4 regions of the Rhodococcus sp. IEGM 1330 genome follow, and region 3 is predicted to be linked to each of the others. Evidence: riboswitches for the same ligand, from Rfam matches in the RefSeq annotation. Region 3 holds a riboswitch; each other region holds the start of a gene.
What was found. Region 3 has a riboswitch for S-adenosylmethionine ahead of R4P57_RS21745 (ABC transporter substrate-binding protein). Riboswitches for the same ligand answer to the same signal wherever they lie in the genome.

Region 1 (7,240 bases), 130 kb from region 3:
GCGAGCAGTCGGTCCCGTACGTCGGTGCGTTGAGGTCGTCGCCGATCCTGTGTCGACCCCCACTTTTCTTGCTCGTCGGCATTCACGATACCTAGAGTATTGAATACCTCGGGTATCGACAAGATTCAGGAGTCACCCATGCGCAAGATGTCATTGCTCGCCGCCGCAGTGCTCGTACTTCAGCTCGGCTTCATCCTCAGCTACGTCTCGGCGTTCCATCAGCCGACTCCGCACGCGATCCCCATCGCGGTGGTGACCGAGGCCGGTCTCCCCGAGGGGCTGGACCAGCAGACCGCCGACCGTCTCGACGCCATCGACGGCACCCCGCTCGAGGCACGCACCGCGGCCGACACCGCGGAGGTCCGTTCACTGCTCCGCGATCGGGACATTCTCGGGGCGTACGTCATCGGCGCCAACGGAACGGACACCCTCATCACCGCGAGCGCGGCGGGCAGTTCCGTGGCCACCGCGCTGGAATCGATCTTCACCGAGGTCGACGCCGCGCAGGGTCGCCAGTTCGTGGTCCGCGACGAGATTCCGGTCGGCGTGCACGACAACCGAGGGCTGTCCGGCTTCTACCTCTCGGTCGGCTGGGTCGTCGGCGGGTACCTGCTGGCTGCCGCCTTCGGACTGCTCATCGGCGCTCCGACCTCCCGCCGCGAAACCTACGTCCAAGTCGGCATTCTCGCGGTGTACGCGGCCGCATCGGGTGCGCTCGGAGCCTTCCTCACCACCCATGTCCTGGAAACCTTTGCCGGCCACTGGTTTCCGCTCACCCTGCTGGGTTCCGCGGTGGTCTTCGCCACCGGGTTGTTCACCATGGGCCTGCGCGCACTGATCGGCGTTGCCGCGGTTCCCGCCGCGATCGTACTGTTCGTGATCCTCGGAAACCCCAGCGCAGGAGGTGCTTTCGGGGCAGACGTCCTACCGTCGCTCTATGCTTCGATCGGTCGGTGGATCACCCCGGGCATCGGCACCGAGGGCGTTCGCAGCATCGTGTACTTCTCCGGCACCGGGCTGGGGCAACCCGCACTCGGCCTGACGCTCTACATCGCGATCGGCGCACTGCTGATGGGCGCGGCCGCAGTGCGTCGCCGGTCCGTGCACAACCCGGTGAGCCGACGCGAAACCAGTAAAGTGTGATTCCATGACCTCCACTTTCCCTCTGCCATTGCCCGATCTCGCCGTCCGCACACTCGGAGGCGCAGTCGTGTGGGCGAACGACGAGACGTTCGCGGAGAAGGAGAATCTCGTCCGGCCGGGCAAAGCCGACTATTCGACGGCGACGTTCGGACACAAGGGTCAGATCTACGACGGGTGGGAGACGCGACGCCGACGCGAGGCCGGGTACGACGAGGCGATCGTGCGTCTCGGAGCGCCAGGGGTCGTCTCGGCTGTCGTCGTCGACACCGCGTGGTTCACCGGAAACTATCCGCCGGAGATCTCGATCGAGGCCGCCGAGGTCGACGGATTTCCATCACCGGAAGAGCTTCACACCCAGACCGAGTGGACCACCATCGTCCCGCGCAGCCCGGTCAACGGCGACAGCGAGAACAGGTTCGCTGTTGCCTCCGACGCGCGGTGGACGCACGTGAAGCTGTCGATCTATCCCGACGGCGGAGTGGCGCGGTTGCGGGTGCTGGGTCGCGGCAAGCCCGACCCCAAGTTCCTCGCTGCCGGTCCGGTCGACCTGGCTGCACTCGAGAACGGTGCGTACGTCTCGGCGTGCTCAAACATGTTCTACAGCTCACCCAACAACCTGCTCTTCCCCGGTCCCCCGCGGTCGATGGGTGAGGGCTGGGAGACCTCGCGTCGACGCAACGACGCGAACGACTGGGTTCAGGTGCAGCTCGCCGGTACCGGGCACATCTCTCTCGCCGAACTCGACACCACCTGCTTCCTCGGAAACGCGCCAGGTGCGGCATCGCTGCGGGGCCGGCTCGGCGACGGCGAATGGATCGAACTGTTGCCGCGAACGACGCTGCAGCCCGACACCCGGCATCGCTTCGTACTCACCCACGACACCCCGGTCTCCGAGGTGCGAATGGACATCTTTCCCGACGGCGGCATGGCGCGATTGAGACTGTTCGGTGATCTCGCGGGAGTGGAGCCTGCGGAATGACCAGATGGGCAAGCCTTCTGCGTAAACGGTCGCGGGGCAATAGGGTTGGACCATGTCCCGGCTACTTCATCCGAATGCAGCCCATGTGGCCGACACTCTGATTTCACGTGGTCATCACGGGGTGGTGGTGAACAGTCCGGAGGGCACACACACTGCCGCCGATGCCGCTGCGGCACTGGGCGTCGAGGTGGGCGCGATCGTGAAGTCGATGGTGTTTCTGCTGGGCGACGAGCCGGTGCTGCTACTGGTCTCCGGTGCCCACAACGTTCATCTCGAGCACACCGGTGAGCGTCTCGGCGGCACGTTGATGCGCGCGCCTCTCGACACGGCCAAGCATGCAACCGGGCAGCCGATCGGGGGGATCGCCCCGGTCGGCCACCCCACCAACCTGGACACGTTCGTCGACCAGGATCTGGCCGGATACGCCGAGGTGTGGGCGGCCGCCGGTCACACCAACACGATATTTCGGTCCACGTTCACCGAGTTGGTGCGGATCACCGCAGGTCTGGCGATCGACGTCACCTGACCGTCAGCTCAGGACGCGAGAGTCGGGGCGATCGGTGCGCCGAGGACCGCGTCGACGACGTCGATGTCGAGTCGGGTGCCGCGGGATTCGAGCAGCGGCAGTACTCCGTTGTTGATCAGACCCGACTGGCGAGCGACATCGCCGAGCACGGTCAACGTCACGCCGTCGGCCACATCGGCCGCAGTGACATCGGAGATCAAACTGGCCAATCCCGCCGGCGTTCCGACGTAGCGGATCGACGACGGGCTGGTCGGCGCATCCAGTGCGGAGAATTCCCGACGGGCCGTCCGGGCATCGGCCGCGATGTGGATCTCGAGGTCGAGAAACACTGCCGTGCTGTCGGCAGATTCGCCGCGGTCGACGGCCTCGGCCCGCACCCGGGCTCGATGTTGCTGGGATTCCCGCAGGTCGGAGGCCTGGATTCGGACTACGTCCGTCTCGGGAGCGGCGGTCAGTTCGGTCCAACCCGCAGTGAATTCGACGGCGACGCGGGTGAAGTTGTGCGACATGAGTGATGGTCCTGATTCTTCAGTCGGTGAACGCATTCGGTCGGAGCGGAGCCGAACTCGAACACGACCCGGACGCAGTGCGGCACAGATCCACGTATCTGTTGCACCAATGGCGGTTGCCCGTCCACACGACACTCACGGTCATGACGCCATGCTAACTGTCTGCGGGGGTGCACGGGGATCCAACCCACGCGGCGCTGTGCCCACCCACCCCGTCCACCCGTCCGGCCAGCTCGGGGAAGGGTCGCGGGTCGGGTACGGGGTTCCACCAGCCGGCGTCCTCCGCGTAGTGCCAGTTCGGTCCCGACTCGACCAGGGCGGCGAGGGCGTCGACGAGTCGATCCACATCGGCCGACGAGCTGCCGAGGCCGATACTGGCTCGAACCGCTCCGGCCGCGTGCCCCAGCCTGCTCAGCAGTGGGTGTGCGCAGAACTTTCCGTCGCGCACGCCGATTCCGTGTTCGGCGGACAGGTACGCAGCGACCTCACCGGGATCGCGTCCGGCGACGGTGAAGGTGACGATGCCGACACTGTCGGGTGAGTCGGCCCACACCTGGAGCTGCTCGACGCCGTCCAGTGCGGCCAGCCCGTCGCGCAAGCGGGACGATAGCTCGTGCTCGTGTTCCTGTAGTTCTGCGTCGTCGAACCCGGCGATGGCCTCGCAGGCCGCAGCGAGTGCGGCAACTCCGAGCACGTTGGGCGTGCCTGCCTCGTGCCGCTGCGGTGCCGGAGCCCAGTCGGTGTGTTCGATGCTCACGCTGCGCACCGCGCCGCCGCCGGCCAGGTGCGGCTCACCGAGGTCGAGCCAATCACGTTTTCCCACAAGCACTCCCGCGCCGAACGGGGCGTAGAGCTTGTGCCCGGAGAACGCGAGGTAGTCCACGCCGAGTGCGTCGATGTCGACCCGACGATGCGGCACCAGCTGAGCACCGTCCACCGCGATGCGCGCGCCGTGCCGATGTGCAAGAGCGGCGAGTTCCGCGATGGGCAGCACCTCACCGGTGACGTTAGATGCACCCGTGATCGCCAGCAGCGCAGCAGGTTTCGCGGCGAGTTCGGCGTCGAGACGCGCGATGGTCTCGGCCAGGGTCGACGCAGCCACCACCACTCGTCGATCACGCCACGGGAGCAGATTCGCGTGGTGTTCGATGTCGAGCACCACGGTCTCACCCGGCACGCATGCGGCCAGCAGGTTCAGCGAGTCGGTGGTGTTCCGCGTGAACACCACCACCGAGTCCTTCTGCGCACCAACGAAATCGGCGACGGTCACCCGAGCCTTCTCGTACGCCGCCGTGGAGACCCGTGAGGCGTAGCCGGCACCGCGATGCACACTCGAGTAGAACGGCAACAGCTCCGCGATCCGATCGGTCACCGCGCCCAGTGCCGGCGCGCTGGCGGCGTAATCGAAGTTTGCGTATGTGCATGTGCCGCCCTGCACCAGCGGTACCTGCAGATCCGTGCCCGAAACAGGGGCAAAAGGAGCACAGGGGCGGGAAAGTACAGATGTCATGACAGATCAAGCCCTCACGTTCGAGGGACCCGCAACCGAAGGATGTGGTGAACGAGTCCGCGCTTGCCGCGCCGGTTTTCCGGCGTCAGCCTGGTCGTCACCCGGAGCACCCCACCGCGGAGGAGGGTTGCCGACCAGCTAGCCGGGGCTTGATGCTGGTACTCGTGACCGTGGGGAAGACGATCGCAAACTCGCTGCGGTTTTGTCAAGCCGGGACTCACACGTAGGCAGCAGTAGGATTCCCGCGGTGGGAAGGCGCGCTCGTTCACCTGCTGGCAAACAGAACGTGAGATAACCAACGGCGCTGCTGTTCGTCAGCACCACAGAGTCATTTGCCAACGCAGAGTTACATGCAAAACGAATGAGAAGGACGCCCGGTTGTCTGTGCATCAAGAGAACGATCTGCCGGGTTCGAGCGCGGACATCGCACCTGCACCGGCGGCGTTTCTTCGCTCACCCCAGGCTCCACCCGCCCGGACGCTCATCGACGTTCTCCACGACACGGCCCATCGCTTTCCCGACGCCCCCGCCATCGACGACGGAACCGTGTCGGTCAGTTACTCGGAGTTGTTGGACGACATCGCCGAGGGCGCTCAGTGGCTCGCCAACGCCGGTGTCAGGCGCGGCGATCGCGTCGGCATCCGCATGCCGTCGGGGTCGTTCTCCCTCTATGTCGCGATCCTGTCGATTCTGAACGTCGGTGCCGCCTACGTTCCGGTCGATGCGGACGATCCGGAGGAGCGCGCCGAGTTGGTCTTCGGTGAGGCACAGGTGACGGCCATCGTCACTGCGGGCGGCATCGCCGCCGGTACTGCCCCGAAGCAGGACGTTCCTCAGCACGACCTTTCCGAACACAATGCCGGACCGCCCACCCCGCAGGACGATGCGTGGGTCATCTTCACCTCCGGTTCCACCGGCACACCCAAGGGCGTTGCGGTCAGTCATCGCAACGCGGCGGCGTTCGTCGACGCCGAGGCCCGCATGTTTCTGCAGAAGGACCCGCTCGGTCCGGGCGATCGGGTGCTGGCCGGACTGTCGGTCGCGTTCGACGCGTCGTGCGAGGAGATGTGGCTGGCGTGGCGGCACGGTGCGTGTCTGGTTCCCGCGCCCAGGTCGTTGGTGCGGTCCGGTTTCGATCTGGGCCCGTGGCTCGTCTCCCGCGACATCAGTGTCGTCTCGACGGTGCCCACGCTCGCGTCGCTGTGGCCCGCGGTGGCGCTGGAAGCGGTGCGGTTGCTCATCTTCGGCGGCGAGGCATGCCCGCCGGAGTTGGCCGAGCGCCTCGCCGTCGAAGGCCGCGAGGTCTGGAACACGTACGGCCCCACCGAGGCGACGGTCGTCGCGTGCGCGGCGATCATGGACGGCACGGGTCCGGTCCGGATCGGGCTCCCCCTCGACGGGTGGGACCTGGCTGTGGTCGACGCCTCCGGCACTCCGGTGCAGATCGGTGAAGTCGGCGAGTTGGTCATCGGCGGCGTCGGGCTCGCTCGGTATCTCGATCCGGCCAAGGACGCCGAGAAGTACGCGCCCATGCCGTCCCTCGGGTGGGACCGGGCGTACCGCAGCGGCGATCTGGTCAAGCTAGAGCTCGAAGGTCTGTTGTTCCAGGGTCGCGCCGACGATCAGGTCAAACTCGGCGGCCGACGCATCGAGCTCGGCGAAATAGACAATGCGCTGCAAGCACTTCCGGGCGTCGGCGGTGCGGCGGCCGCCATCCGCAAGACGGCCGCAGGTAACTCGGTGCTCGTCGGATATCTCGCCAGCACCAACCCCGATTTCGATCTCGAAGCCGCTCGCGAATTGCTCGCCGAGCAGTTGCCTGCAGCGCTGGTTCCGCGGCTCGCTCTGGTGGACGAGATGCCCACGCGCACCTCGGGCAAGGTCGACCGCAATGCGCTGCCCTGGCCCCTGCCCGGCATGGCGGGCGCGTCCTCGCTCGGCGGCACGGCGGGGTGGGTGGCCGAACTGTGGACCAACATCCTCGGCGCGCAGGTTTCCGACGAGAACGCCGATTTCTTCGCCAACGGCGGTGGCTCGCTCTCGGCTGCTCAGTTGGTGACGGCGTTGCGCGAGCGGTTCCCCGAGATCACCGTCGCGCAGCTCTACGACCACCCGCGACTGGGTTCGCTGGCACAGTATCTCGACGACCTCGAGCCTGTCGTCGAGGCCATTCCTCGTGAGGTCGCACCGACGTCGCGCACCGCGCAATGGGCGCAGATCGCGGCAACGGTTCCGTTGACCACCCTGACCGGATTGCAGTGGGTCACCTGGCTCGGGCTGCTGTTCAACGTCATGTCGTGGTTCGGCGACGTGCCCTGGGCTCCGACGCTGTCGTGGTGGTGGGTGCTCGTCGCATTCATCCTGTTCATCACTCCGGTCGGCCGCATGGCGATCTCGGTGATCGGATCTCGCATCCTGTTGGCGGGCTTGAAACCGGGCGCGTACAGGCGCGGCGGCAGCATGCACGTCAGGCTGTGGGCGGCAACGAGATTGACCGATGCCAGTGGTGCGTCGAACCTCTCGGGCGCACCGTGGATGGTCTACTACGCGCGCGCTCTCGGTGCCAAGATCGG
Region 2 (7,240 bases), on a different contig from region 3:
CGAACACGCGGGTCGGTGCCAGCGCAGACCAGGCCGAGGGTAGGTCGGCGTGCACCGTCACCGATGCCAGATCGTGGTAGTCCAAGCCTGCCCGTTTGAGCTTCGGCTCGGACATATCGAAGCCGAGCGGGCCCACCAGGTGCAGTTCGCAGCCGGTCCCGGCGACCAGGCGAATCGCGTTGCCGGTGTTCTGTGGGATGCGGGGCTCGAAGAACATGAGTCGAAACACCCGGTTCACTCTGCCATCACGAGCCCGGGAAGTATGGGGCAGGTGGACGACGAACAGACGATCGGCGAGGACTTTTCCGACACGCGACTGGACGGGCAGGAGTGGACCGGTAGGCAGTTCGTTCGGTGTACTTTCCGCGACGCGGACATGAGCGGCGTTCGAACCGACTCGGTGGTGTTCACCGAATGCGATTTCACCGGCACCGACCTGACCGAATCGATTCACACGAACTCGGCATTTCGATCGTGCACTTTCACTCGGACCAACTTGCAGCACAGTACTTTTCGTCACTCGACCATGATGGGATCCATGTTCGTCGACAGTCGCATGCGTCCAGCGACGTACGACGAGGTCGACTTCACCCTCGCGTCGCTCGGCAACGCGGACCTTCGCGGCCTCGATCTGACGGGGTGTCGGATGCGGGAAGCGAACCTCGTGTCCGCAGACTTCCGGAAAGCCACTGTGCGTTCGGTCGATTTCGCAGGTGCCCGCACCGTCGACGCGAAGTTCGACGAGGCGGATCTGCGTGGAGCCGTCGCCGACGCATCGCTGTGGGTGAGCGCGAGCGTACGCAACGCGAAGATCGAGCTGATGCAGGCCGTGGCGTACGCGGCAGCACACGGGCTCGTCGTCGAGGGCTGACGGTGGTGATCGGACCGGTGCGCCGCTACTGACGCCGAACCTGGAACAATGACCGGGTGACTGCAACGATTCTCGATGGCAAAGCGACCCGTGACGAGATATTCGTCGATCTCACCGCCCGCGTGGCAGCGCTGCGTGAGCAGGGCATCACCCCAGGTCTGGCGACCGTGCTGGTGGGCGACCATCCGGGTTCGGCCGCGTACGTCCGGGGCAAGCACAACGACTGCGCAAAGGTCGGCATCACCTCGATTCGTCGCGACCTACCCGCGGACATCACCCAGGCAGATCTCGAAGCCGTCATCGACGAACTCAATGCCAACCCCGAATGCACCGGCTACATCGTCCAGTTGCCGTTGCCGAAGCATCTCGACGAGAACGCTGCGCTCGAGCGAATCGATCCGGACAAGGACGCCGACGGTCTGCACCCGATCAACCTCGGCCGTCTGGTGCTGGGCAAGGATGCGGCACTGCCCTGTACGCCTCGCGGGATCGTGCACCTGCTGCGCCGCTACGACGTTGCTCTCGACGGTGCGCACGCGGTGGTCATCGGCCGCGGAGTGACGGTGGGGCGACCCATCGGCCTGCTCCTCACGAGGCGTTCGGAGAACTCCACAGTCACGTTGTGCCACACCGGAACTCGTGATCTGGCCGCCGAGGTCTCACGCGCGGACATCGTCATCGCTGCTGCCGGAGTACCCGGATTGATCACTGCGGACATGGTCAAGCCGGGTGCTGCTGTGCTCGACGTCGGGGTGACCCGCACCGAGGACGGACTGCGCGGCGATGTCGCCGACGGTGTCGCGGAGGTGGCCGGATTCCTTTCGCCCAACCCCGGCGGCGTCGGACCGCTGACGCGGGCCTTCCTGCTCACCAATGTCGTCGAGCGCGCCGAACGCGTCGCCGCCGAGAGCTGAGCGAACCAGACGTGAGCGATGCAGAGGACGCGCGAAGGGAGCCCGACGCGGGATTTCGCGCGGCAGTCGCGCGCAACCTACCGATCGTCGCAGTCTCGGTCGTCGTCCTCGCCGCGCTCGTTCTGGTGCTGGCCGATCGCTGGCGGCGCGGCGCGTTCATCTTCGGATGCGCAGCGCTGCTGGCGGCCGTCCTGCGGCTGTGCCTGCCGGAAACGCGTGTCGGCACACTGCAAGTGCGCAGTCGCGTGTTCGATGTGCTGGCGCTGGGCTGCGTCGGCGGAGCAATCGTGTTTCTGTCGCTGTCGATCGATCCGCTGGGAACCGACTGACCTCAGGGCTGGAGCGCCCGGTCCGAACAAGAGCGGTGTCAGCGCCGTCCGAGGCGGGCCAGCTCCATCGTCTCGGCAAGCAGCTTCGCTACCGAATCGGCCTCGGTGAGGAAGCCGTCGTGTCCGTCACGCGACTGGATCACTTCGAGTCCGCGGCACTGGGGGAGTTCGCGAGCGATCTCCTTCTGCAGTCGGAGCGGATACAGGCGATCGGAGTCGACTCCGCCGACGATGGTCGGAACAGGTGTGGACGCAAGAGCTTCGGCCACTCCGCCCCGGCCGCGGCCTACATCGTGACGGTTCATCGCCTCGCTGAGCAGGACGTACGTCGCAGCGTCGAATCGGTTGACGAGCTTCGCAGCCTGATGCTCGAGGTAGCTCTGTGCGGAGTATCTGCCACCGGCCCACGGGTCTTCGTCGTTCTGCGGTGAGTTTCCGAACCTGATGTCGAGTTCGCTCTCGGTTCGGTACGTCAGGTGCGCGATACGCCGCGCTATGCCGAGTCCGGCCGTCGGCGAGGTGCCGGTGTCGTGATAATTACCGCCGAGCCATCCTGGATCGGCCTTGATCGCGGCGATCTGTGTTGTCTGGGTACCGATCTGGTCGGCAGTTGCCCTGGCACCGACCGCGAGGACCAATGCGGCCGCCACTCGGTCGGGATGGCCCACGATCCATTCGAGGGTGCGCATCCCGCCCATCGAGCCGCCGACGACGGCAGCGAACCGCTCGATTCCGAGGACGTCGGCCACGGCAGCTTCGGCAGCGACCTGATCGCGGATGGAGATGTCCGGAAAACGAGACCCGTAGGGCGTGCCATCGGGAGAGACGCTGCTCGGGCCCGTGGTCCCGCCGCAGCCGCCGAGCACGTTGGTCGCCACGACGCACCACTCGTCGGTGTCGATGGGGCAGCCCGGACCGACCATTCCGTTCCACCAACCGGGCAGAGCATGATCGGCGTCCGGCGGACCGGACACATGCGAGTCCCCGGTCAGGGCGTGTTCGACGAGTACGACGTTGCTGCGGTCGGTGGCGAGTTCGCCCCAGCGTTGCACCGCGACGGTGACCTGGGGGATGCGAGCGCCGTTCTCGAGATCGAGACCACCGATGTCGATTGTTCCCAACCGCCCGTCCGGAGACGGAAGAACCGCCTCCGGACGAACGCCTGTGTCGCAGCTGTGACTCAAGATGCCGCCGCGCTGAATCCGACCTCGAGATCGGCGATGATGTCGTCGATTCCCTCGATGCCCACGGCGAGACGCACCAGGCCGGGAGTGACGCCCGATGCCAGCTGCTCTTCCGGAGTCAGCTGGGAATGCGTGGTGGATGCGGGGTGGATGACGAGTGAACGCACGTCTCCGATGTTAGCGACGTGGCTGTGCAGAGTGAGTGCGTTGACGAACTTCTTGCCCGCGTCCACACCGCCCTTCAGCTCGAACGCGATGATCGCGCCCTGCCCCTTCGGCAACAATTCCTGCCCGCGCTGGTACCACGGCGACGATTCGAGTCCGGCGTAGTTGATCGAGACGACGTCGTCCCGACCGGCGAGGAAGGCGGCGACCTTCTGTGCGTTCGCCACGTGCCGCTCGATCCGAAGGCTCAACGTTTCCAGACCCTGGCTGATGAGGAAGGCGTTGAACGGCGAGACCGCAGCACCGATGTCACGCAACAGCTGAACGCGTGCCTTCAACGCGAACGCGGGCGCACCCAGATCGGCGAACACGACGCCGTGGTAGCTGGGATCCGCGGTGGTGAAGTTGGGATGACGGCCCTGCGTCCAATCGAACGTGCCACCGTCGACGATGACGCCCGCGATGGCCGTTCCATGTCCGCCGAGGTACTTCGTCGCCGAGTGCACCACGATGTCGGCACCGTGCTTCAACGGCTGCAGCAGGTACGGCGTTGCCACGGTGTTGTCCACGATCAGCGGAATGCCGTTCTCGTGGGCCACCGCCGAGATCCCGGGAATGTCGAGAATGTCGTTCTTGGGGTTGGAGATCGTCTCACCGTAGAACGCCTTGGTCGACGGGGTGATTGCCGCGCGCCACTGCTCGAGGTCATCGGGATCGTCGACGAACGAGACGGTGATGCCCAGCTTGGGGAGCGTGTAGTGGAAGAGGTTGTACGTGCCGCCGTAGAGACGAGGGCTCGACACGATGTGGTCGCCTGCCTCTGCGAGGTTGAGAATCGCGAACGTCTCGGCGGCCTGACCCGACGCCACCAACAATGCCGCGACGCCACCTTCCAACGCGGCGATGCGCTGCTCGACGACATCCTGAGTCGGGTTGATGATGCGGGTGTAGATGTTGCCGGGCTCGGCCAGACCGAACAGTGCGGCTGCGTGATCTGTGTTGTCGAACGTGTACGAGGTGGTCTGGTAGATGGGCAACGCACGAGCCTTGGTGGTGCCGTCCGGGGTCTGACCCGAGTGGATCTGCTTGGTCTCGAAGCTCCAGTTGGCTGCGGGATCGGTGAACGGATCCTCGGTGGGTGCTCCGGTGGCGTCGACGACGTCTGGGGTGGAATCGGTCATGGCTGGTGATACTCCGTTTTCTGAGACGAGTCTGTCTAAGACGAATCGAATGTCGAATGAAGCTCGAGAAGTCGAGCGTTACGGGGCGTATCGGTACAGCAACACATGAGAGAACCTCCTGACAGGCTTCGGCCCCTTGGGGACCGAAGGTTCAGTGGGTCCGCTTCCTGCGGACCCGCGCTTGTCGATACGGCACCCGCGTGCCGGATCGGCCTGGTCGTTCACCCGGGGCACCCCACCGCGGTTGGAGGGTTGCCGGCCAGCAAGCCGGGGCTCGATGCTGGCACTCATGACCTGGCGAAGATCTTAGCGGGTGACGGCACCCCACCGGAACAAGGGCACGCGCGCGGTGCCAGGTAGAGCTCGAGCAGATGCTCGGGTGAGGACAATCACCGTGCCGCGACTCGAAAACAAGTTGCCTGGGGGAAGACAATGGTTCGGTTGGCTGTTCCCTTACTCGGTTGGGCTCTGCTGAATCGATTCGCCGAGCCACCGTTCTCGTTGCTCACGTCCCCGATCCACACGAAGGTTGTACTGCTGTGACTGTCACCGATTCCGCTCTGTCCCGAGTCAGCGCTGTGCGCGGCAAGGTGTCGAGTGGCCTGAGTGTCAGTCACCGACCGCACTCGACCCGCCGCAAGCTGGCGATGTTGGCCCTGTCCATCGGCGGCTTCGGGATCGGCACCACGGAGTTCGCGTCGATGGGTCTGTTGCCGGACATCGCGACGACGATGGGGATCTCCGAGCCCTCGGCCGGCCACATGATCTCCGCGTACGCGCTCGGTGTGGTCGTCGGCGCGCCGACCATCGCAGCCCTGGCTGCCCGCGTTCCGCGCAGGATGCTGCTGCTCGCGCTGATGGTGGCCTTCACCCTCGGAAACCTCGGCACGGTTTTCGCGCCCAGCTTCAACGAGTTGGTGGCCTCGCGATTCGTTGCAGGTCTGCCGCACGGTGCGTACTTCGGCGTAGCGGCGCTGGTCGCTGCCCACCTCGCCGAACCGGGCAAGCGAGCCAAGGCCGTCGCGATGGTGATGATGGGACTCTCGGTCGCCAACGTCGTCGGCGTACCGGTGGCGACCTGGATCGGGCAGGCGCTGGGATGGCGCAGTGCATTCACTCTCGTGGCGGTCATCGGTGCCCTCACCGTCGCCGCGCTCGTCCTCTGGATGCCACGGCTCGACGCGATGCCGACCACCAGCCCCATCACCGAGCTGGGCGCACTGCGCCGCAGCCAGGTGTGGATGACCCTGTTCGTAGGCATCGTCGGATTCGGTGGCATGTTCGCGGTGTACACCTACATCGCGTCGACTCTGACCGACGTCGCCGGTCTCGCCCGCGCCTTCGTTCCGGTGGCCCTGATGATCTACGGACTCGGAATGGTCGTCGGAAACTACGCCGGCGGATGGCTCGCCGACCGGTACCAGCTCAAGGGCACCTTCGTCGGCCTGGCCGCCACTGCCGTGTTCCTTGCTGTGTTCGTCGTGGCCGCACACAATCCGATCACCGCCCTACTGCTGGTGTTCCTCATCGGCGCGTCCGGCTCCTCGGTGGTACCCGGTCTGCAAACGAGGTTGATGGACGTTGCCGAGGACGCCCAGACGCTCGCCGCATCGCTCAACCATGCCGCGTTCAACCTGGCCAACGCCATCGGAGCGGCAGTCGGTGGCGCCGTGATCGCCGCAGGATTCGGCTACACGGCACCCGCCGCCGTCGGTTCGGGCCTGGCCGTGGCCGGTCTGGGTGTACTCGCCACAGCCATGTGGATGGACAGGCGCTCGCCCTCGAAATAGGCGACCGGTCCCGTCAGCCGGTGATCGTTGCTGTCGTTCCACCGAGGGCTTCGGCCAGAGCCGGAGCCAGCTTGTCGATCACGTACGGCAGGCTGAGCACGCTGGTGAAGTAGATCGCGCCCGCCGTCACGCCGTCGGTGAACACGAGGTTGCCGTCCTTCACCGGCTCGAGGGCGTCGTACACCGCCTCCTTCTCCAATTCCGTGCGGTCGCCCGGGCCTTCGGTTCCCCAGATCAGCACGTCGGCCGCGTTGAGAACCGACAGATTCTCGAGCGGGATGCTCGCCTGGCCGCCGCCGTCCGCCGGAACGTAGGCGTCGATCTCGTCGGGAATGACGAAGCCCACCTTGGTCAGGAAGTCCGTGCTCAACCCGTCCTGGTACGCGATCGCCTTGCCCTCGTAGAACGCGTTCTGGAGGAAGATCGCCTTCTTGCCGGCGAATTCCGGGTTTGCGGCCGCAGCGTCGGCGAACTTCTGGTTCACGCCGTCGATCAGGGCATCGACCTCGGTCTTCTTGCCGAGTGCGCGTCCGATCTTCTCGGCCAGGATGTCCCAGGGCTCGAAGTAGGCGGTCGAGGAGTCGGATTGGGCGAGGGTCGGTGCGATGTCACTGAGCCTGGTGTAGGTGTCCTCGGTGAGGCCTGCGTTCGTGGCGATGATCAGGTCCGGTTGCAGCGCCGCAATCTTCTCTTCCTCGAAGCCGTCGCCGGTGGCCGACGGAACTTCGGGCTGCGCATCGCCCAACGCGGCCTGTGCCCAGGGCCAGGTGGCGTAGGGCTGGTCGCCGTACCACTCGGTTACGCCG
Region 3 (7,240 bases):
ATGGCGACGCGCTGGCGCTGCCCGCCGGAGAGCTCGGCCGGCCGGCGGGCCAGGTAATCGCCGGTGAGCGCCACCTGATCGAGTAGCGTCCGGGCACGCTCGGAACGCTCACGCGAGGAACCGACCTTGAACGCGTCCAACGGTTCTCGCACGATCTCGCCGACCCGCAACTTCGGGTTCAGTGAGGCGTACGGGTTCTGATAGACGATCTGAACACGCCGCCGCAGTTCGCGCCTGGCCTTGCCACGCAGACCGGTGATGTCCACACCGTCGAACGTGACCGAACCCGACGACGCGGTCTCGAGACCGATCGCGATACGCGCCAACGTGGACTTGCCGGAACCGGATTCGCCGACGAGCGAAACGGTGCGCCCACGTTCGACGGTCAACGTGGCTCCCGTGACCGCATCGAGGTGTACACCGCGGCCTATGGTGAACCGCTTCGAGACGTCGCTGATCGTCAGGATCGGCTCGGCTGCCGTGGTGCGCGCGGGTCGTACGGTTGTGTTCAGAGACGGTGCCGCGGCCAACAGTCGACGTGTGTACGCGTGCGTCGGGTTCGCCAGTACCTCTGCGGTGGGACCGGTTTCGACGATCCGTCCTGCGCTCATGACGATGAGGCGATCGGCTCTATCCGCAGCCACGCCCAAGTCGTGGGTGATCAGCAGAACGGCGGCACCGGTCTCGGCGATCCTGGCGTCGAGATGGTCGAGAATGCGTCGCTGCACGGTGACGTCGAGGGCGCTGGTCGGCTCGTCGGCGATCACCAGTTCCGGGCGGCACGCGAGAGCGATTCCGATCAGTACGCGCTGACGCTGCCCACCGGACAGGTCCTGCGGATACTGACGCGCCCGAACTTCGGGGTTGTCCAGACCTGCTTCGGCGAGGATGCGAATTGCCTCGACCTTCGCAGAGCGGCGATCTGCGAGACCGTGCACCCGCAGCACCTCGGCAACTTGGTCGCCGACGCGAACCACCGGGTTCAGCGAGGTGGTCGGATCCTGCGGGACGAGCCCGATGTGACGGCCGCGCAGCCGGTTCAACGTCTTGTCCGAGGCGGTGTCGAGCCGTTCCCCGTCGAACGTCACCGATCCACCTACGACGCGCCCGGAACCCGAGAGCAGCCCGATGAGGGCGTGCGCAGTCGTCGACTTTCCGGAGCCCGATTCACCGACCACGGCCACCACTTCACCGCGGTCGACGGTGAACCCGATGCCGGCGACGGCAGTCGTCTCACCGTAATTCACGTGCAGATTCTCTACTTCGAGAATGGGACTCATTGTGATCGCCTCTCGAGAGCATGACCGAGGCGGTGCGCGGACACGACGACGGCCACGATCACCAATCCCGGCAGTGTGGTCATCCACCAGGCGGTGGCCAGAAAGTTGCGGCCCTCGGAGATCAGCGATCCCCACTCCGGGGTGGGCGGAGCAGCGCCGAAACCGAGGAAGCTCAGCGCCGATACTGCGAGAACTGCCATACCGAATTCGACAGCAGCGAGCGCGATCACGGGGCCGTACGAGTTTCTGAGGATGTGCCTGCGGAACACATCGAACCACCGCACACCCGAGGCGTAGGCCGCTTCGACGTACAGCGATCTGCGCACCCGCAGTACCTCCGAGCGCATCACTCGGGCGAAATTGGCGATCAGCGTGACGCCGACGGCAATAGCGACGTTCACGGTGCCGAAGCCCAGAGCGGTCACCAGCGCCAACGAGAGCAACAGAGTTGGAATCGACAGCAACACATCGACAATTCGCATCAACACCGCATCGACTATTCCGCCGACGGCCCCCGAAACCAGACCGATGATCGAGCCGACCACCAGGGCCATGCCGACTGCCAACAGCGTTGCCGTCAGCGACAATCCGGAACCGTGGACCACTCGGGTGAAAACGTCACGGCCGATGTTGTCGGTGCCGAACCAGTGCGACTCGCTCGGTGCCTGCAGTTTATCGGCCGGTGTACCGACCAGCGGGTCGCCGCTGGCGAAGACGGACGGGAACAGCGCGAACCCGAGAGCCAGCAACAGCACGACCACGGAGGCACCGAGCCAGATGTGCTTCAACACGTCTCGCGGACCCCGGCGCCGCGTGGGTGCCGGTGCTTCTTCGACTACCGGGGGAACTGCCGAATGGACGGCAGTCTCGCGAATCAGGATGTCAGACATGAGCTTTCTCCGGTTCTGCACTGGCCTGCACGGGCCGGTATTCGCGCACGATGCGCGGATCGATCAGCGGATAGAGCAGGTCGACTGCGAGATTGACCAGGACGAAGACCAGCGAGGTCAGAACGACGATGCCCTGCACCACCGGAATGTCCTGGGCCAGCACCGATGTCTGGGTCAGCCGTCCGACTCCGGCGCGCGAGAATACGGTCTCGACCACCACCGATCCGGCCAGCAGGGTGCCCACCAGAACCCCGGCAATCGTGAAGGCCGGGATGGACGACAGTCGCAGAACGTGTCGCGTCTGCACCCGAAGGCGTGAGACCCCCTTGGCGCGAGCCACATCCACGAATGGCTGCTTCCATGTGGTCGCCATACTGGTGGCGAGCACCTGAGCGATGACAGCACCGGTGGGCAATGCCAGCGTCACCGCAGGCAGCACCAACGACGCTGGCCCGGCGTCACCGAACGCCGGGAACCAGCGCAGTCGGAACGAGAACAGTTGCAGCAGAAGCAGACCCACCCAGAATGTCGGCACCGCCACCCCGAGCGGTGGGAGCGCGAGCAACAGGTTCTTCAGCCAGACGATCTGGGTGTACGTGGCGGCATAGGCCACCGCGGATCCGAACACGACGGCCAGCACCAGGGCTGTCGCCGCCAAGCCGAGGGTGCTGGGCACCGCGTCGAGAATGGCCGTCGTCACCGGTTGGCCGGTGGCAATGGACAGTCCGAAGTCACCTTGCACGGCCCCGACCAGCGAATGCCAGTACTGCACCAACACCGGCTGATCGAGACCGTAGCGAGCCTGCAGTTCAGCGATGGCCGCAGCATCCGCCGGAGTGCCCGAGCCGGCCGAGTCCACGGCAAGACTGACCGGGTCCGAGGGAAGGAGGAAGAGCACGATGAACGAGATGGTGAATGCAGCCCACAGCACTGCCAGTGCCTGCAGTACTCGCTGTCCGACGTAGCAGGTCATGGCTCTACTGCCCGCTCAGCCAGGTGTCGAAGAACTGCAGGCGAGCGGAGGCCTCGAACTTCAGATCCTGCACTGTCGACGCCGCGCCGACGGCCTGCGAGAGCTCGATCGTGGGAATCCACAATCCGTTGTCGAGCACCTGCTGCTGGGCGGTTGCGAGGATCTCGTTGCGCGCCGCAACGTCGGTGGTCGAGAGCTGGTCCGTCAACGATGCATCCAGATCCGGAATCGGGCCGCGCGCGTTCAGGTTCCGTCCGTCGACGGCAAACGAGGTACGAAGAATGTCACCGTCGGCGCGGGTGCTGTTGTAGTACGTGGAGTCGTAGTCCTTGGTACCTTGCCGTGCGGTCGCCTCCGAAGTGGACACCAGCTCGAGCTGTAGGTCGACGCCGACGGCGCGCAACTGCTGCTGGGTCAGCTCGAGGATCGCCTGGTTGCCGGCGAACACGGCCGAGTACATGACCTTGAAGCTCAGCTTCTGCCCGCCCTTTTCACGGACCCCATCGGCACCGGGAACCCAGCCCGCTGCATCGAGCTGCGATTTCGACTTCTCGGGATCGTAGGTGACATCGGCGAGTTCGACGTACCCCGGAGTGGCGCTGGCCAACGTGCTTGTCGCCGTGCGGAAGTCGGGTCCGAGGACGGTATCGACAAGTTCCTGACGGTTGATCGCCGGCACCAGGGCCGTCCGGACGGCGGGATCCTGTAGCGCACCACGAGTGACGTTGGGCTGAATGCCGAACGGAACGCCCGGGTTCGATGTCGTCAGGATCCGGCCACCGGTCGCCTCGATCTGTGGAGCATCCTGCGGTAGCGCGTCACTGACGGCGTCGAGCTGGTCGGAGGAAAGACTGCCGGTACGTACACCCGACTCGGGCACGATGGTGAACTCGATACGATCCAGGTACGCCTCGCCCTCATGGCCGAATACCGCAGAGCCCCAGTTGTATCCGATTCGCTTGGCCAAGGCGACGGAGCGGTCCTGCTGATAGTCCGCGTAGGTGAACGGTCCCGATCCGATGTTGGCGCCCAGGCACCGCGACTCGGCAGACTGCGCCGAGGTCGCGATGGATTGGATTCCGAGCTGAGGCGTCGAACTCGCCTGCAGGAACTGCGCATTCGGTGCCGCGAAGTCGATGCGGACCGTGAGCGGGTCGACCACCGTGGCACCTTCGTACCCGGTCAGGTAACTGGCGGCCAGAGGTGCCTTGGCTGCACCGAGAGTGCCGGTGATGGCGTCGAAATTCGCCTTGACGGCAGCGGCATCGAGTGCGGTGCCGTCACTGAACGTCACACCGTCTTTCAGCTGGAAGGTGAACGAGCTCGCGTCGGGACTTACTTCCCAGCTTTCGGCCAACCACGGCTCGACCTCGCCGGTTTCCGGGTTCTGATCGGTGAGCGAGTCGACCACTTGGCGGGTGACGTAGATCGTCTGATTGGTGCCGGATTGTGCCGGGTCGGAGCAGGTGGGAGCGCCGGACAGGCCGTAACGCAGGGTCCCTCCTGACTGCGGGGGTCCGGCGTCGGCGGCCGAGGTGGTGGCGCTACCTGCGCACCCGGCGAGCAGTGTGGCGGTGGCGGCGATTACTCCGGCCACCAAAAGTACAGGGCGAGTGGACACGTGGGTGTCTCCGGTATCTGGTCGATCGCATAGGAACTCCCTCGTCCGAGCCACGTGTGCCCAGGAAGGAGTTCGTGCAGATGATGAGGTGTGGTGTCGAAAAGTACGGGTGCCGAAATGTCAGCTAAGACAGGTCGAACCGTTCAGACGGCACAGATCGACATGAATCCGACGGCATCCGTCGACGAAGCCTGCAGCTACTCGGGTATTCATGTGCATTTCCTCCATCGGTCCCGGCGGTAGCACCCGCACCCGACGAGCGGGGGGTTGCTGCGACGTCATCGAGCCAGGTCTCTCGGTCGCTCTGGATGGTCCTACGGTTTCCGATACTACGAGAGGGTCGGGGCAGTTGCCAACCGGGGTAGGAATCGACTCACCGACGGAAGATCCGAAAAGTACGAACGGGACGACCCCCACCAGTCAGACGGCAACTGTCAGCTCAGAGCCTTCTCGACCGATCGGACCTGAATTGTACTGCTGCTCAGCCATTTTCGAAGACCAAAGTTTCACGCGCCCCATCCAGTATCCGATCGTTTCACCGGAGGCGAACTGATCCAGCACGTCCATGCACAGCCAGGTCGCGACTGAGAAATCTTGCTCCACACCGTCGAGCCCGATCAGTGCCAACTCGTCGCCCACGGCGATGAGAGCGCGATCGACACCGGAACTACCGCGCTCGAGCCATCCCAAAGCCCGCCGGAGATACTCCCAGTCGGCCGCAGGGACAGACTCGGTGGCCGATTGCCTACACAATTCCGCCGTCGCAACGAGCGCGTCCACAACCGGCGTCGACAGTGCACCGTCGAGTTCGACGAGCATGCCCCGATCGGAATCTATGAGGTCGGCCATGTAGCGCCAACGGGCCGGAAGGGCAACATCCTCCGGCCACAGGTCCGTCGTACCGAACTGAAGTCGAGTGATCAGTTCCTTCGGTGAACTGCACGAAGCGGCGAAACGAAATGCGTCGTTCATGTCGATCATCCCCACTGGGTCAACACAACATTGGATACCGGCTCGACACTCGAGTTCGGAGATACAGCAAGCAGTGGCTTTCGTCGCCGAATCAAGCAACACTGCTGTGGTCGTTACGTCCGCCTTGGGAGATATTGAACGCCGCCACCAGCATCTACGCGACTCGTCGTTGCTTGAAATCGATAACGTCACATTTGTCATCGATGTGTAATCCACCACATAGTGCGGTACTCCGACCCCGACTGGACCGTTTCGACAGCGGAGCACTAACGGGAACGCATGTTCGAATACTTGTCGGTGGGTCGCGATAGATTCTGTTCATGCTTTCGGGGGACGGCGGATCAGGGGTGGACGGCATCGAGACGGTGCCGCCCGCCCCTGACGTGTCCGATCCGCAGTTGTCGGCGTTGGTGGATCAGGTCGAGTCCGCGGTCGCCGAGTTGGCGGATCAGGCGTCGGTGTCGTGGACGAATGCCGACCGGCGTGCAGTGATCCAACGGATGGAAACGATGACCAGGTCTGTGACGGCGTACTCGTACACCTGGCTCAACGAACTGATCGCTCAACACGGTCTCGATGTGTACCCGGGGTCGGTGCCGTCCTCGGTGGCGTGGATGCTGCGGATCACCCCACGAACAGCAGGAGCACGAGTGCGCCTGGCCGGGGAGTTGGGTGATCGCACCGCGTTCTCCGGCGAAGTATTGCCCCCGCTGCTGCCGAGAACCGCGGACGCGTTGCGGGCGGGGTTGCTCGATGCCAAGCATGTGCAGATGATTCGGGAGTTCTTTCGCCATCTGCCGTCGAGTGTCGATCCGCAGACACGGGATCTCGCCGAAGAGCAATTGGTGGGCTACGCATCGACCCGACGACCCGACGACTTCGCGCCGCTGGTGGCGCATCTGGACTCGATCCTCAACCCCGACGGCGATCACGACGAAGACGAAGACGAGGACGGGAAGCCACCGAAGCCACCGAAGCCGCGGAAGCGACGGGATGCGTTCTTCTACCTCGGCGAGCAGGGTGCCGACGGTATGTCGGAAGGAAACTTCTGCGTCGACCCCGAACTACGGGCCTACCTCGAGGCCCTGTTCTCCAAAGCCGCGAAACCCGGAGTCAACAACCCGGCCGACCCGACATCGATCGTCCACGACGAAACCAGCAGCGACGACAACAGCGGGAGCGGCAGCGCCACTGCTCCCAAGTCCAAGCCCAAGCCCACTCCCCGCGATGCCGGATCCAGTGACGCAGGACTGTGGGATGGAACGGACCGCAACAGTGACGACGACTGCGATGACGACGACTGCGGTGACGGGACCGACTGTGGTTCCAGGACCGACTGTGGTTGCGGCACAGAGGCAAATGACTCCGACGACACTGCAGGCGCTACTGAACCCGGCGGGCACTCCGGATCCGATACCGGCGTCGACGACGACACCGTGGACAAGGCAGCTGTGCGGGACGCTGCTGCCGCTCGTGATCGACGAACCCAGCGCGAACGTCACCA
Region 4 (7,240 bases), on a different contig from region 3:
GGAGCCGCCCGCGTCGTAGAGGTCGGTGCAGGTGTGTCGGAGTTCGCCGTCGGTGATCGTGTCGTAATCAATCCCACGCACCCGCACGACTCGTCGTTCCTGCTCGGTCACAACGTCGAGGGATTGTTCCAGCAGCGGGTCGTCATCGGCGCGTCCGCCGTCAGCGGCGGATTGGTATCGCTGCTTCCGCCAGGCTTGTCCAGTGCCCGAGCAACTCTCGTCGAGCCGTACGCCGTCGTCCGCTACGCGTTGTCGTGCCTGGCAAGGGAGACACCGGAGACGCTCTTGATTTTCGGGGATGGTCTGATCGGCAATCTCGCAGCCACTCTTGCGCCGTCCGTCCTGTTTCCCACCGTGGACGTCGCGATGGTGCACCGCACCGAACTGGGCACGAAGTGGACCGCCAACCATCTACCGTCCGTGACGAACTTCGCCACCGATGACGACTGGGAAAGCCACCTCACCGGAACCGTCGCTGTGCTTGTGGCGACCCACCGCGCCGGGACGGTGGCGTCCATCGACGCGGCTCTGCGTCGCCTCGGTGATCGAGTAGTGGCGGTACATCCGATCGGTGGTGTTCCGGCCAAGGCGACGTCCGACCTGCTCCCCGGTGTGGACATTGCCGGTGTTCGGCAGGCCAACACCGGCGGTCCGACGCCGCCTGCGGTCACGACGTTCACCCGCGGTTCGCAGAGGGTGGCGCTGACGGGCAACCGAGGGGTTACCAACAGTCAACTCACCGCAGCAGCAACGGCATTGACCACCGCCGACGACTCGATCGACAGGCTCCTCACACATCGGCGCGGAATCGACGAGGGAACCGCGCTGATGAACACCATCTGCGAGCAACGAACGCGAGTCGTCGACGGTGAACTCGTGATCCGATTGGTCGTGGATCTCAGCAGCCACGACTGACAGGTTCCCGCTTCGGATTATTCGTCGACCTCCACGCCGTATCGCACAGCCAGTTCAGCCAATCCGTCGTCGTAGCCCTGGCCGATGGGTCGGAAGCGCCAACCGCTCCCCCGGCGGTAGATCTCTGCCAACAGCATCGATTGTTCCGTTGTGGCCGCATCGAGCACCGCTGTGGCGACCGTCGACTCCAGCCCATCGAGCGATACCGAGACCGCGCCGACATCACCGAACGTTTTGTCGCCGTCGACAGCCGCGGCGATGACGATGCGCGAGCATTCCTCTGGAACAAGTCCCAGATCGATCCGCACACCCTGCTCACTGTCCCCGTCGATCGACATCGAGACGGCACCGTCCGAGGTGGCCGGAGCGTTGTAGAACACGAAATCCTCGTCACTGGAGACCAACTCGTCGTCGTTGACCAGTAATGCGACGACGTCGACACCGACCTGATCGGACTCGTCGGCCCGCCACGAACTGTTCAAAGTCAGCATGGTGAGGCTTGGATCCAGATCGACAACACCACCACGTGGCACCAGCGGAGCGATTCGGGATCGCCGGGCAGGAAGCGGCGCAGGCATTTCGATCTTCAGTTCGCGGTCGATCAAGGCGGGCGTCAGCAGTGTGAGATCCCGTTCTTTCACTTTCGGCATCCGGGGATCTCCGTCTCCGCCGTCCAGAATCAGGATGTCGGTCACGCCAGCGCTGAGATTCACAGCCGGTGTCGCACCGAGTTGTATCAGACGGGAACGCATCAGCACAGAATCGGCATGCGAACCACCCATGACCAAGACCCTTCTTGACTGCCAAGGCTTTAAGACTGGATCGAGGTGCTGCACGCGTGGCTTCGGCTGGGCCTGCGGCAGAGATTCTTTCGGCATTCCTGGCTGCACGTTCCGTAGAAAGTCCAGCAGTTCTGACTCCGAAATGATCCGAAGTCCATGGGCCCGAGCCCGTTCGACCTTTCTGCTTTCAGTCGTCGGATCCGAGCACACCACCACACTGGTGAACCTGCTGACGGAGTTCATCACGTCCAAGCCCGCTTCGGTGAGCTGAGCAGCCAAACGCAGCCGCGGAATCCGCGTGTCGCCGCTGATCACGACTCGCATGCCCTGAATCAGAGCGCCGTCCTCAGTAAGTGGACCGGGGTTCTCCCACGTGCAATGCGTTCGAGGAACGGTGTCCGGATACAGCGTCAGGCGCTCGGTGCACGTGACGACGGGAAGGGGAAGTTCGAGCGACCTGGCCAGTCGAGCACTGTGAGTGAACACCTGCGCCAGCACGCGGGCATCGTCGTAGGCGTCGTGTGCATTGGACTGCAGCACTTTCCAGTGCGCAGCCAGGGTGGATAGCTTGTGGTTGGGAGTGTCGAGTTGTAGTCGCCTCGACAATGCCACGGTGCACAACCGTTGCTTCGTCGGCATGTCGATGCCCGCACGCATCGATTCGAGCTTCAGGAAGCCATGGTCGAAACTTGCGTTGTGCGCGACCATGGTTCGACCGTCGAGCAGATCCATGAGCTGCGGGGCGATCATGTCGAACGTCGGCGCGCCGGCAAGCCGTTCGGGCGTCAGTTTGTGGATGTGTACCGGACCGGGATCGCAGCCCGGGTTGACCAGAGTCGACAGTTCGCGTCCCACGCGTCCGTCCTCGTCGACCGTCATAGCGGCCACGCTGAGCACCCGATCACGGGATGCCTTCAGACCTGAGGTCTCGACATCGACGACGACCCACTTGTCGCGTCCGGTCTTCACTGCATTCCCCACGGAGGTTCCACCTTCGACGCAAACGGACAGTGGTGGTCACTATGCCGCACGGGTCACCGGCAATACGGCAAATGCCGAACACGGGTCAATCTATTCGCACTGCGGACCTGTGATGTAGCCCTGCTCGCAGCCGTACTGGGTTTGTATGTCCCCGCTGGTGGGTTCTTCTCCGCACAGGACTCCGCACCGCTCGTAGCCATTCACGACGCCATCGCCGTTTCGATCCTCGGATTCGTTGTACGGATACCCTGCATCGGGCACCGGCGCGGTCGCCGCGCATCTCGGGTCGTTCACCTCGTACGACCCATCGGTGAAGACCGCGGTGCCGCCGTAATCGCAGTATCTCAATTCAGGCGGTGCCGGCGCGACGTACGTGTCGCATTCGGCTTCGTACCCTGTCGTTCCGTCTGAGTACAGGGCAGTGCCGGACTGATACAGATCCAAGTCGCCGCACTCGTAGGTGACTGGTTGAGGCTGAGGAACAGGCGGCGGCTCAGGTGCCGCCGGCACGTCCACGTTGGAGGTAGGCGATGCCGACACAGTGACGCTGGAACTGCTCGTGACAGGAACAGCTTCGCTCGGTGTCTCGTCGGGGCTGCTCGAGCAGCCGGCGCAGACCAGAGCTATTGCGGTGATTGCAATGAACGTTCTCGTGGACATGCCAACTCCGAGCCGGTCGAGACTGCATGGGCCCGTCCCCGGTACAGGCAATGTCGATTCAGTATCGCAATGAACGGACCACCGACACGCGCGATTCGACGTTCGGATACGGCGTTATGCCGTCGTTCACAGGCATAACCGGATGTGGCGCCTCAACCATGAGGCGTACCCTCACCTATGCATGCACTCGCAAGCACAAGGAGCGAATATGGCCGATCCGCGATGACGAAGCCGGAGATATTCGAGCGAGGTGGCCGACGCCTTCGTCGCACGTCGGCTTCAGTTACGCCTCACTCAGGCTGAGTTGGCATTGCTTGCCGGCGTGGGGCGATCGACGGTCCAAGCTCTCGAAGGCGGCAAAGACTCGATCCAACTCGACGGTGCGATCGCCATCGCGAATGCGCTGGGCTGTGACCTCACTCTGCGGACTCGGGCCGGAACGCCTGTGCCGCCTCTGGATCCGCGTTGACAACGCCACCATGGCGGTGCCTGACCGGCCAGGCGGACTGCAACCCGCGTGGCCGTAGAGCAAAGCCATGGAACCCGAATCGGATCTCGGCAAAAGGGGTCCGATCAACTCGTACGCAACGATTTCCGGATCCGGCGTACCGGAACTCGTGTATGACCTCGGACAGTTCGGTCAGGCGCGCTGTACACCGACGCCCGTCAATCTATCTGCTGCTGCATCGGTTCCAAGTTCGACTCGGGCCTCCGGGTTGTCGATGTAGAAGCGAATCCACTGTTCAAGCGCAACCGGGTGGATATCGAAGCGTCTGCAGTCGAGTTCGATGTACTTGCCTTTCGGCATAATTTCGATTCTCCGGAGCAAGGTTGTGAAGCGACGGTTCATCTTCGCCAACTCGTCGACCCTCACCAGAACCAACGGGTACGACTCCACGACCACAGCGGTGTCTCGGATGTCCGCCCACGGTACCTGGATGTCGAATGCCCAGCCGCGGTGGCGAATACCGTCGTCCGAGAGCTCGAGGTAGCCGTTGCGAATACTGCGCAACAGGATTGGAATCAGGAGCGAGGCCATGGAAAGCCCCATCGCCGCAAGCACCCATCCCACCCCACCCCACCCGAGGTGAAACCCATCGCGATCACGCAGGTCGACAGAGAACTGACCACCACGACGAGCAACCTCAAGCTCACCGGGTTGTAGCGCACAGTCGATCCCTGCACCCAAGGGCCGACGTCAGAGCCTGTCTTAATCGACGGGACGTTGGTCCACGCGAAAGCCATTGTGCTGATGCAGAATACAGCAAATCCGAATGTCGACAGCGCAGGGGCGATCATTCCCTCCACGACACCCACCACGCACAAGTACAGAGCAATCAGCGCCGCAACCCCGAAGATCGCGCTTCGAGCGATCATCGACCCAGGCGATGCCACCCAGCGCCGCACTTCACTGGTCTGCACGTCAGAAAATCGCATCCCACGCCCCTGTCGCCAGTTCGCCGATTGCCGACCCCGTGTCGGCAACTGCCGCAGCACCATCACCGATAGCGTCGCCGACGCTACCCAAACCGTCTTCGTAGGGCGTGGCCACCGATTCGACGCACGGCACGTAGACCACTGGTGGGAAATCAGTTGGAACTGCCATTTCCGCCCCTCCCCGACGCGGCCCGAGCGCCGCCCCACAGCATCAGACGCAGCAGCGACGCCCGCGGTTCCACTGAGAAGCCGCACGCCGACGGCTGATAGACGGCTTCAGCGAGACAGCGTCTGCAAGGTCGCCTCGCCCGCGCGATACCCCGCCTCGAACAGCCATGGCCATACGGAAAAGTCCTCGGGGTCGACGACCACCGTCTCGACACCACCGTTCCCACGCCGCTTGGGCATGTTCTCTGGATGCGCAGGAAAACGACCTTTCAGATAGGACGGCTCGAGACTCTGCCGAAAGATCAGCCACGTCTGAGGCGTGAAACCCACTGCCTCAGCACGTTTCGCGAGCTCGATCCAAGCTTCGGCATTGGCGTACCCGCCTTCGAGTACCAGCCTCCGAGTCTCGAGCATCGGGAACACGCCGTACCAAATCGGCGGGTAACTCAGTAGCGTCTGGCACCAGGTACGACGGCGTTCCGGCGGAATGGGTTCCCACTTCGCCTGTGCTGCTTCGAGTTCGTCACTACCGGACATTGTTCACCTCATTCTGGAGGTGCAACCCTCCATCGACTTGCGCGCCTGCGATTGCGGGACGCGCCGGTTCTTCCCCTGGGGCACCCTGTCGATGGAGACGGGGTTGCCGGACAGCCGGCCAGGTACCGACAGCTGCCACTCATGAACCACCTCCGAGCGTAGACGCGCGGTACGACATGCACCATCCGATGGATCGGATCGCCCCGAGTTCGGATCGATTTCGCACTCCGCCCGCCATCGAAGCGGCAATCGGTCAGTGTGATAGACATATTTCGTTAGGTGCGTTCTACATCTAGTTGGGAGGAATTATGCTTCGCCTTGCTCGCAGTGCTGCCTTTGTCGCGGCCGTCCCGCTCCTGTTCGTAGCGTGCTCGAATACGCCCAGCGCTGAATCCAGCACTGACACGACCACACCTGCAGCAAGCGCCGCCGCTGCAGCGGAAGAAGCAGGGGCGCAGCAAGCGACCGAATTCCAGTACGACGGCGAACTCGACCCCGACGCGTGGCCGACCCTCAGCCCTGACTGGGGTGCCTGCGCCGACACGTCGGCCCAATCCCCGATCAACCTCCACGACGCCACCGCCGCAGACCTTCCGTCGCTCCAATTCGCCTACAACACAGGCGTTATCGCCTTGAAGAACACTAGACACACGGTACAGGCGGACAAGACACCCGGATCGGAGGTGATCCTCGGCGACAAGCACTTTGCGCTGACGCAGTTCCACCTCCACGAACCGGCCGAGCACGAACTGGACGGCGTCCGCCACGACGCCGAATTGCATCTGGTGCACACCGCAGAAGACGGAAGCATCACCGTCGTCAGCGTCCTGATCGACAAGGGGGGCAGCGAACGCAGCATTGGGAAACTACTTCGACGAACTGCCTCCCGTCGGCGACACCGCGGAGCTCAGTAGTTTCGATCCCGCGGCTCTGCTACCTGCCGATCGGACGAATGTGCGCTACACCGGATCCCTCACCACTCCCCCGTGCACCGAGGGCGTGCAGTGGATTGTGATGACCACTCCGGTACAGGCCTCGGCAGAGCAACTCGACGAATTCCGCACCCTGATCGAACAGAACGCTCGGCCCCTTCAGGAGCAAGGCAGCCGAAGCGTTCTGCTCGATACTGAAGGAAGTTGACAGGGGCGCTGGGTTGAGCGAGCCAGAGGTAGCTCACTACCGATTCGACGCCAGCGCAGCATCATTCGGACGGACGGTAGACCAGCTCCGATCACACCAACTCCGGTATGAAATCACTTGCTCAGACCCTCCGCGATCTCGCCGATGGATTTCAACGTCCGCTGATCGGTGTACTCCACCTCGTCGAAATAGCGCTTGAACACCGACCGCATCAGCTCGATGACCTCGATGTGTTGCAAGAGCACGACCCGCAACGATCGATCGCCACTGTGGGCAATCTTCTCGAACTTCCTCCCGAGCTGCCTAGCCGAATCGAGGGTGCCGAACGCCTCGACGTCGACCAGGTTTTTCGTCCTCGCCAGCATTTCCGTCAGGTGTCTGATGTACGCAGCGCAGACCTCATCGCACCGGAACGCCACGCCATCGGGGATCTCGAGCTGTCCGGACTCTGCTTGCATCGACAGCGATTGCCACTGCTGCATCGATACCGCAAGCTCGTTCGTCTCTGAACCCATCGCTTCTTCTTCCTTTTAGTTCGATGCCGGCATGGACGGTCGGAGCGAACGCGCCAACCGTTCGACCTCGACACACGGATCCGCGAGAGCTGGTGTCCTTGCAAT

Region 1: it holds a riboswitch for S-adenosylmethionine, as region 3 does, so the genes downstream of both, R4P57_RS21085 (aminotransferase class V-fold PLP-dependent enzyme) here and R4P57_RS21745 (ABC transporter substrate-binding protein) in region 3, are expected to answer to the same signal.
Region 2: it holds a riboswitch for S-adenosylmethionine, as region 3 does, so the genes downstream of both, R4P57_RS01760 (bifunctional o-acetylhomoserine/o-acetylserine sulfhydrylase) here and R4P57_RS21745 (ABC transporter substrate-binding protein) in region 3, are expected to answer to the same signal.
Region 4: it holds a riboswitch for S-adenosylmethionine, as region 3 does, so the genes downstream of both, R4P57_RS18800 (mandelate racemase/muconate lactonizing protein) here and R4P57_RS21745 (ABC transporter substrate-binding protein) in region 3, are expected to answer to the same signal.

The regions. Positions count from the first base shown of each region.
Region 1 covers NZ_JAWLSB010000010.1:16,649-23,888, reverse strand. Annotated here, with positions in the region: gene R4P57_RS21110 (TetR/AcrR family transcriptional regulator) at 1-86, opposite strand, end outside; gene R4P57_RS21105 (hypothetical protein) at 139-1,143, shown strand; gene alc (allantoicase) at 1,148-2,122, shown strand; gene R4P57_RS21095 (YbaK/EbsC family protein) at 2,175-2,648, shown strand; gene R4P57_RS21090 (hypothetical protein) at 2,657-3,157, opposite strand; gene R4P57_RS21085 (aminotransferase class V-fold PLP-dependent enzyme) at 3,312-4,667, opposite strand; SAM riboswitch class IV at 4,722-4,837, opposite strand; gene R4P57_RS21080 (Pls/PosA family non-ribosomal peptide synthetase) at 5,052-7,240, shown strand, end outside.
Region 2 covers NZ_JAWLSB010000001.1:400,151-407,390, forward strand. Annotated here, with positions in the region: gene R4P57_RS01735 (tRNA (cytidine(34)-2'-O)-methyltransferase) at 1-229, opposite strand, end outside; gene R4P57_RS01740 (pentapeptide repeat-containing protein) at 263-871, shown strand; gene R4P57_RS01745 (bifunctional methylenetetrahydrofolate dehydrogenase/methenyltetrahydrofolate cyclohydrolase) at 928-1,785, shown strand; gene R4P57_RS01750 (DUF3017 domain-containing protein) at 1,797-2,114, shown strand; gene metX (homoserine O-acetyltransferase MetX) at 2,153-3,235, opposite strand; gene R4P57_RS01760 (bifunctional o-acetylhomoserine/o-acetylserine sulfhydrylase) at 3,295-4,644, opposite strand; SAM riboswitch class IV at 4,817-4,939, opposite strand; gene R4P57_RS01765 (MFS transporter) at 5,292-6,434, shown strand; gene R4P57_RS01770 (ABC transporter substrate-binding protein) at 6,448-7,240, opposite strand, start outside.
Region 3 covers NZ_JAWLSB010000010.1:142,379-149,618, reverse strand. Annotated here, with positions in the region: gene R4P57_RS21760 (ABC transporter ATP-binding protein) at 1-1,280, opposite strand, end outside; gene R4P57_RS21755 (ABC transporter permease) at 1,277-2,170, opposite strand; gene R4P57_RS21750 (ABC transporter permease) at 2,163-3,143, opposite strand; gene R4P57_RS21745 (ABC transporter substrate-binding protein) at 3,148-4,764, opposite strand; SAM riboswitch class I at 4,986-5,079, opposite strand; gene R4P57_RS21740 (hypothetical protein) at 5,185-5,937, opposite strand; gene R4P57_RS21735 (HNH endonuclease signature motif containing protein) at 6,057-7,240, shown strand, end outside.
Region 4 covers NZ_JAWLSB010000008.1:92,432-99,671, forward strand. Annotated here, with positions in the region: gene R4P57_RS18770 (alcohol dehydrogenase catalytic domain-containing protein) at 1-915, shown strand, start outside; gene R4P57_RS18775 (TerD family protein) at 933-2,678, opposite strand; gene R4P57_RS18780 (hypothetical protein) at 2,769-3,338, opposite strand; gene R4P57_RS18785 (helix-turn-helix transcriptional regulator) at 3,589-3,807, shown strand; gene R4P57_RS18790 (hypothetical protein) at 3,979-4,377, opposite strand; gene R4P57_RS18795 (hypothetical protein) at 4,762-4,944, opposite strand; gene R4P57_RS18800 (mandelate racemase/muconate lactonizing protein) at 5,052-5,480, opposite strand; SAM riboswitch class IV at 5,509-5,627, opposite strand; gene R4P57_RS18805 (carbonic anhydrase family protein) at 5,789-6,394, shown strand; gene R4P57_RS26835 (carbonic anhydrase family protein) at 6,339-6,620, shown strand; gene R4P57_RS18810 (hypothetical protein) at 6,734-7,135, opposite strand; gene R4P57_RS18815 (DUF3558 domain-containing protein) at 7,151-7,240, opposite strand, start outside.